2 linked regions of the Aliamphritea ceti genome follow. The protein of the gene in region 2 interacts with the protein of the main gene of each other region in a pairwise test. Links are inferred from orthologs where the notes say so. Each region holds a gene or a part of one and is shown on either strand. Other genes may lie near its edges.

Region 1 (3,760 bases), 3.4 Mb from region 2 along the record:
ACCAGGATGATACTGATGATCTTAGCCATGCACCACTGATTGGTGAAGCGGTGTATGAGTCTGAGCAGCTTGAAGAGCAATCGGTAATAGAACGGCAAGAGCCAACTTTTACTGATATTGAACCAGAGCCTATGTACATAGAACCATCTATGGATATAGAGGAAAAGACTTTTGATGAGCTTTTAGAAGAGGTAGCTGAGCCGATTCAGGAAGCTAATGAGTCAGTTGTTGCTGTGCCTGAGTCAAAGAAACGTACTGTACAAGCTGTCCCGGATGCGGATAAAGTTTTAGTTATTTCAGTTGTTACCCGTGAAGAAGACGGCTTTAACGGTCGTAACTTGCTGCAAATTGTTAAAGCATGCGGCATGCACTTTGGTGAAATGCAGATCTTTAACCGTTACGAAGATGGTTTTGATCAGGGGGCTATTCAGTTCAGCATGACTAATGCGATGGAGCCTGGCATTTTTGATATTGATAATATGGAAAGTCTGGATACCCGCGGAGTGACTTTCTTTATGTCGATGGAAGAGCCTCGTGATGTCATGAATGCATACGAGTGTATGTTGGGTACTGCGGAAGCTGTCGCTAAAAATCTGGGCGGTGAATTGCTGGATGAAAATCGCTCGAGCATGAGAACTCAGACTAAAGAACATTATCGTGAACGCATTCGCCATTTTGAAATGCGTAAACTCAAACCTCAGCTGTAATCACAGCTGGGGTCTTAAATCAAGTTCACCGGAAATTTCATGAGTCAGGATACTTCTGTCAGTCAGACAGCAGAGCGTTTGCGGGCGCAGCTACGTCGTTATAACTATCAGTATTATGTGCTGGATGAGCCCACCGTACCGGATGCGGAATATGACCGTCTGTTTCAGCAATTAAAAAGTCTGGAAACAGATAATCCTGAGCTGATAACTGATGATTCGCCAACTCAGCGGGTCGGTGATGTACCTCTTGCCGCATTTGGGCAGGTGAGTCATGAAATGCCAATGTTGTCACTTGATAATGCTTTCGATGCCGATGACATGCGGGCCTTTAATAAGCGTCTGAAGGACCGCCTTGAACTGTTGGATAGCGAGCTTGAGTATGCTTGTGAGCCAAAGCTTGATGGTATTGCTGTCAGTTTACTGTACGAAGACGGCAAGTTAGTGCGGGGAGCAACGCGTGGTGATGGTTCAACCGGTGAGAATATTACGCAAAATGTTAGGACGATCAACAGTATTCCGTTGCGTTTATTGGGCGAGGGTTATCCCCGGCGTTTAGAAGTTCGCGGTGAAATCTATATGCCGAAAGCGGGCTTTGAGAAACTGAATGAATTAGCTCTGAGCAGAGGGGATAAGCCTTTTGTTAATCCTCGTAATGCCGCCGCCGGGAGCTTACGTCAGCTTGATTCCAGAATAACCGCTTCGCGTCCATTGGAAATGTGCTGCTACAGCGTAGGTATCGTTGAGGGTGATTTGGCCGATACGCATACCGGTGTGTTACAGCAGCTGTCGGGTTGGGGGTTTAAAATTAATCCTGAAATGCGTGCTGTAAATGGTGTAGCGGGATGTATGGAATACTTTGCAGATCTGTCTGAACGCCGTGAAGCTTTGCCGTACGATATCGATGGTATCGTATTTAAAGTTAATGAATTACGTACTCAGCAGCGCCTAGGTTTTGTATCGCGGGCACCACGCTGGGCGATTGCGCATAAGTTTCCTGCACAGGAAGAAATTACTGAAGTAAAAGCGATTGAGTTTCAGGTGGGGCGTACTGGCGCAATTACGCCCGTGGCGCGCTTAGAACCCGTGTTTGTCGGTGGGGTGACGGTTAGTAATGCGACTTTGCATAACATGGATGAAGTGGAACGTTTAGGAGTGCGCGCTGGCGACAGTGTTATTATCCGCCGTGCCGGTGATGTTATTCCGCAGATTGTCAGCGTTGTGTCAGAGCGTCGGCCTGAAGGAACTAAGCCAGTCGTTATGCCGGATACCTGTCCTGTGTGTGATTCCGCAGTCATGCGCCTTGAAGACGAAGCAGTTGCACGCTGTACCGGTGGTTTAAGTTGTGCGGCGCAGCGTAAAGAGGCCCTGAAACACTATATCTCCCGTAAAGCGATGGATATTGATGGCCTGGGTGAGAAGCTGATTGATGGCTTAGTGGAACGGGAGTTAGTCCACAGTCCGGCAGATTTGTACCATCTTAAGCATCTTCAGCTTTCTAAAATGGAACGTATGGGGGATAAGTCAGCAGTTAATGTTTTGAATAGCATTGATGCCAGTAAACAAACTGAATTACCCCGTTTTATTTACGCGTTAGGCATCCGTGAAGTTGGTGAAGCTACTGCGCGCACACTGGCAATGCACTTTGGAAGCCTGGAAGCGGTACAGGCCGCTGATGAAGAAATGTTGCAGCAGACGCCGGATGTAGGTCCGGTTGTGGCGCGTTACATTTTGAGTTTCTTCCGTCAGCCGCATAACCTTGAAGTTATTCAGGCGATCCGGGATGCAGGCGTAAGTTGGTCGAACATTGAAGTGAGTGAGCAAACGGTACCTTTGGATGGTCAGACCTGGGTTTTAACCGGAACTTTAGAGCAATTAACCCGAAATGAAGCGAAACAGCGGTTACAGAATCTGGGTGCGAAAGTGGCTGGCAGTGTATCGAAAAAAACCAGTTATGTAGTCGCGGGTGCTGCAGCAGGTTCCAAACTGGAAAAAGCAGAATCTCTGGGGATAGACGTGCTCGATGAAGCGCAATTGATTGAGCGGCTAACTGAGCTGGAAGGCTAAATGATAATTCCTCATGATCAGCTTTCCAGGGATGCTTTACTCAACTTGATAGAAGAGTTTGTCACCCGCGACGGCACTGATTATGGCAGTGTTGAAATGGCACTGAAGGACCGTGTAGCACAGGTTGAGGCAAGGTTGAGCAGTGGCGAAGTAGTTATCTTATTCAGTCAGAATACAGGCGCTTGTAATATAGTTTACCGTAACACTCTCTGAAATTGTGCGAGGTGCTTATGGAACAGCTTGATCAGGTAATAACCTTGATTGCGTTGAGTATGGGGGTTGGCTGGGCCAGTGGTATAAATCTTTATGCAGCTATTCTGATGCTTGGTTTGATGTCTAATATGGGGCATATGGCGCTGCCGCCCGGATTAGAATTAGTAGCCGATCCAATGGTGCTGATTGCCGCAGGCTTTATGTATTGCGTAGAGTTTTTTGCCGATAAGGTTCCTGGTGTTGATACCGGATGGGATACCTTGCATACCTTTATCAGGATTCCGGCAGGAGCTGTGTTAGCAGCAGGTGCAATGGGCGATGTTAATGGTGCTGCAATGTTAGCTGCAGGGCTGGTCGGCGGCACAATGGCTGCTACCAGCCATACACTGAAAGCCGGTAGTCGGGTATTAATCAATACATCGCCGGAACCGCTTTCAAACTGGTTAGCTTCATTTTCAGAAGATATTCTGGTCATAGCAGGGTTATGGACAGCACTGACTCAACCGGTATTTTTTCTTGTCGCGTTATTAGTCTTTATTTTATTTGCCGTTTGGTTGTTACCAAAAATATGGACTGGTATTAAAAAGGTTTTCCGCTGGATTTTTCCTGAAGATAAGAAAGAGCAGATTGCACCTAAGTCTCTGCTTGAAAACTAGATTTTTCCTTAAGTAAATAGAGGTGGCCGGGAAGGTTATAATCCCCGGCTATCCAGCCATTCATTGTTGATCAGAGATTGTAACAGGTCTGTTCGGGTTACTATTCCCTTGATGTCTCCT
Region 2 (4,037 bases):
AGGCCTCACAAGGCATAATTATATTCGTTCGCGTTAACCGGGTGTCTTCACCACACGCCAGACAACGCAAAGTGCCTGCCCCTGCTGTTTCACCCGCCAGATAAGTTTCATCCTGCAGAGAACGTTGTTCAAGCTCCTGCAGGCCTATCCGGGTACGGTCGGCTAAATCCATCAGTCGCACGCCAATCTGATGTTCCAGAATGTTCAGATCAAAATTCAGCCATGCTGCGATGCCTTCGCCTGTCTCGTGGGCATAAAAGCCAAGTTTTTTTAAATCCCTCTTAATGTAGGCAGCCAGCAAGTCCATTTCATCACGGGTCATCTCTTCCGCAGTCAGCTCTAATTCAACAGCCTCCTCTATCCGTGCCTGAAGAAAATCCCAGGACTGATACTCTGCCGTTTCCAGTTGGTTACGCAAACGCTTCATTACCCGGTCATACTGATCTGATAAGTCAGTTTTACCTCTAGGTTTGTCGCTCATAAATCCTCCTGTTTCTGCCCTTTCCTGAGGCTCCAAGCTGACAGAAAACCTTAATCGCAGATTTGTTTTCTCATCCTTGGGATATCTGCGCCGTCTATCTATCTGTCAGTTGCCTTATATTGTATGCTATGCGCCAATGCAGAAACTTTCCAATTGAGATGAAAACCGACCTTGTTAAAAAGTCGGTTTTCTTATTACTGAGCAAAGATGAACGAACAATATATCCCACAGCAGATCGAGCCCGAAGTTCAGCAATACTGGGTTAAAAACGACAGTTTCAAAGCCACCGAAGACACCAGCAAAGAGAAATTCTACTGCCTGTCTATGTTCCCTTACCCAAGTGGCCGACTACACATGGGTCACGTGCGCAACTACACCATAGGTGACGTAGTATCCCGTTACCAGCGCATGCAAGGCAAGAACGTGCTACAGCCAATGGGCTGGGACGCTTTCGGTCTGCCGGCGGAAAATGCTGCTCTGAAAAACAACGTCGCGCCTGCTGGCTGGACGTATGAAAACATCGATTACATGCGTAACCAGCTAAACCAGATGGGCTTTGGTTACGACTGGAATCGCGAAGTTGCTACCTGCCATCCGGAATACTATCGCTGGGAACAGTGGTTCTTTACCCGTCTGATGGAAAAAGGTGTTGTTTACAAAAAAGAAGCTGAAGTTAACTGGGATCCGATTGACCAGACAGTACTGGCCAACGAACAGGTAATTGACGGCCGCGGCTGGCGCTCCGGCGCACTGGTTGAGCGTAAGAAGATTCCTCAGTGGTTCCTGAAAATCACCGATTACGCGGACGAACTGCTGGAAGACCTTGATCAGCTGGAAGAATGGCCTGAACAGGTACGCACTATGCAGCGTAACTGGATTGGTCGCTCACAGGGTGTTGAACTGAGCTTCGACGTTGACGGCTTTGGCCCGATGGAAGTGTTTACTACCCGTCCTGATACACTCATGGGTGTTACTTACGTAGCGGTTGCTCCGGCACACCCTCTGGCTCAGCAAGCAGCTGCCAACAATCCTGAACTGGCCACTTTCATCGACGAATGCAAGAACATGAAAGTCGCTGAAGCAGATATGGCCACCATGGAGAAGAAAGGTTTCTCTCTGGGAATTGACGCCACGCATCCGCTGACCGGCAAGAAAGTACCTGTATGGACGGCTAACTTCGTCCTGATGGATTACGGTTCAGGCGCTGTAATGGCGGTACCTGCCCACGACCAGCGTGATTATGAATTCGCGACAAAATATGGGCTGAATATCCAACAGGTTATCCGTCCGGCGGATGACAATGCTGAATATGACTTGAGCACCGAAGCCTACACCGAAAAAGGTGTACTGGTTAATTCCGGTGACTTTGATGACCTTGATTTCGACATGGCCTTCAAAGCGATCTCTTCTGAACTACAGTCAAAAGGTAAAGGTAAGGTCACCATCAATTACCGCCTGCGTGACTGGGGTGTATCCCGTCAGCGTTACTGGGGCACACCTATTCCGGTTGTTAACTGTAAAAGCTGTGGCGCGGTGCCAGTACCAGAAGACCAGCTACCGGTTGTATTACCAACTGACGTTGAATTCGATGGCGTTGGCTCTCCGATCAAAAAGATGGACAGTTTCATTCAGACTACCTGCCCTAAATGTGGCGGAACTGCTGAGCGTGAAACCGATACTTTTGATACCTTCATGGAATCTTCCTGGTATTACGCGCGCTACGCCTGTCGTAACGCCGAAACCATGCTGAATCCGGAGCAAGCCAACTACTGGCTGCCGGTTAATCAGTATATCGGTGGTATCGAGCACGCAATTTTGCACCTGCTGTACTCACGCTTCTTCCATAAACTGATGCGTGATGAAGGCCTGGTAAACACCGACGAGCCATTCGAACGCCTGCTGTGTCAGGGTATGGTTCTGGCAGAAACCTACTTCCGTGAAGACGAAAAAGGTGCAAAAGACTGGATTTCTCCGCAAGACGTTAGCGTTGAGCGTGATGACAAAGGCCGTATTACTCAGGCACTGCATACAACTGACGGTTTACCGGTTGAATCTGCAGGTATGGGCAAAATGTCTAAATCCAAGAACAACGGTATCGATCCGCAAATGATGATCGATAAGTACGGTGCCGACACTGTACGTCTGTTCATGATGTTTGCTGCGCCACCGGAACAGTCTCTGGAATGGTCTGACTCTGGCGTTGAGGGAGCGCATCGTTTCATGCGCCGTCTGTGGAAGCTGGTCTTTGATCACTTGCAAACGCCAGGTGAAGCCGTTGCTTTAGATACTTCAGCACTGAACGAAGAACAGAAAGCGCTGCGCCTGAAAACCCATGAGACCATTAAGAAAGTCAGCGATGATATCGAACGTCGTCAGACCTTCAATACTGCAATCGCCGGTGTAATGGAACTGTGTAACGCTATCAGCAAATTTGTTGATGCCAGCGACCAGGGCCGGGCAGTAAGCCGTGAAGCTCTTTCAGCAGCAGTCAAACTGTTATCACCAATTACACCACACATCACTCATGAGTTGTGGAACAAGCTTGGCTATGCAGAAAGCCTGCTGGATTCCCCCTGGCCTGAGTTCGATGAAGCAGCAATGGTTCGCAGCAGCATTCAGATGGTTGTTCAGGTAAACGGTAAGGTACGCGCCAAGATCCAGGTTCCGGCTGACGCTGACGAAAGTATTGTCCTGCATACCGCACTTGCGGATGAGTCTGTACAGAAGCATATGGCAGACAAAACTATCCGTAAACAGATTGTCGTACCAAACAAACTGGTAAACATTGTTGTTGGTTAAACCGACCCAAAAAGGAATTAAGCATGACCAACCAGACCGCGCGGACTTTTTCGCTATATAAGTTTTTTGCGATTACCGTTCTGGCACTCTTTATGAGTGCCTGTGGTTTCCAGCTTAAAGGGATCATCAGTCTGGATGACTCCCTTAAACTGGCGGTTATCAACAAGACCGGGCAAAGCAGTTTCTCGGTGTTCCGGCCTCTGGAGCGTAACCTGCAGGCAAACGGCGTAAAGCTGGTTGGCAATATTAATGCTAATTACCAGATTAACCTGTTAGAAGAACGTCAGGAACGCCGTACATCAACTATCAGTTCCAGCAATGGTATTGATGAATATGAACTGCGTACCACCATTACTTTCGAAATTCTTGATCGTGATAACGAGATTGTCCTGGCGCCTCAGACTCTGAAACTGGAACGGACGTACGATTACAATCCGAACCAGCTAACGGCCAGCGATACTGAAGAATCACAGTTACGCACCGAAATGTCTGAACGTCTGGCCAGCCAGATCGTGCGGATATACAGCGCTATTAAACCGGCTCAGTAACATTTCATGAAGGCTAAGCCGGAACAACTTGCCAATCAACTCAAAGGCACGCCATTACCTGTATATCTGGTAACCGGTGACGAGCCCCTGCTGATTGAGGAAAGTTGCGATCTGCTTCGTAAGTATCTGGTTGATCAGGGTTTCACCGAGCGAGAAACCCTGCACGCTGATGCCAGCTTCAAATGGACCTATCTTCTGGAATGTGCAAA

The links. The genes of interacting proteins can lie anywhere in the genome.
Region 1: the proteins of leuS (region 2) and ligA interact in binary tests that used the Escherichia coli proteins (3 or more experiments, as listed by UniProt). The link is inferred for Aliamphritea ceti from one-to-one orthologs.

The regions. Positions count from the first base shown.
Region 1 is NZ_AP025282.1:4,500,737-4,504,496, reverse strand. Bases 358-3,258 are described here. They hold ligA (NAD-dependent DNA ligase LigA), read left to right. Parts: upstream 358-746; coding sequence 747-2,771; downstream 2,772-3,258. Other genes in these bases: OCU49_RS20350 (DUF4126 domain-containing protein), read left to right, coding at 3,002-3,258; OCU49_RS20355 (YheU family protein), read left to right, coding at 2,772-2,984; zipA (cell division protein ZipA), read left to right, coding at 358-707. Outside these bases: more of zipA, read left to right, coding at 1-357; more of OCU49_RS20350, read left to right, coding at 3,259-3,640; OCU49_RS20345 (CBS domain-containing protein), read right to left, coding at 3,676-3,760. UniProt on the Escherichia coli protein: DNA ligase that catalyzes the formation of phosphodiester linkages between 5'-phosphoryl and 3'-hydroxyl groups in double-stranded DNA using NAD as a coenzyme and as the energy source for the reaction.
Region 2 is NZ_AP025282.1:1,091,026-1,095,062, reverse strand. The notes cover bases 305-3,484. They hold leuS (leucine--tRNA ligase), read left to right. Parts: upstream 305-688; coding sequence 689-3,280; downstream 3,281-3,484. Other genes in these bases: OCU49_RS04965 (LPS-assembly lipoprotein LptE), read left to right, coding at 3,304-3,484; OCU49_RS04975 (zinc ribbon-containing protein), read right to left, coding at 305-481. Also shown: more of OCU49_RS04975, read right to left, coding at 1-304; more of OCU49_RS04965, read left to right, coding at 3,485-3,828; holA (DNA polymerase III subunit delta), read left to right, coding at 3,835-4,037.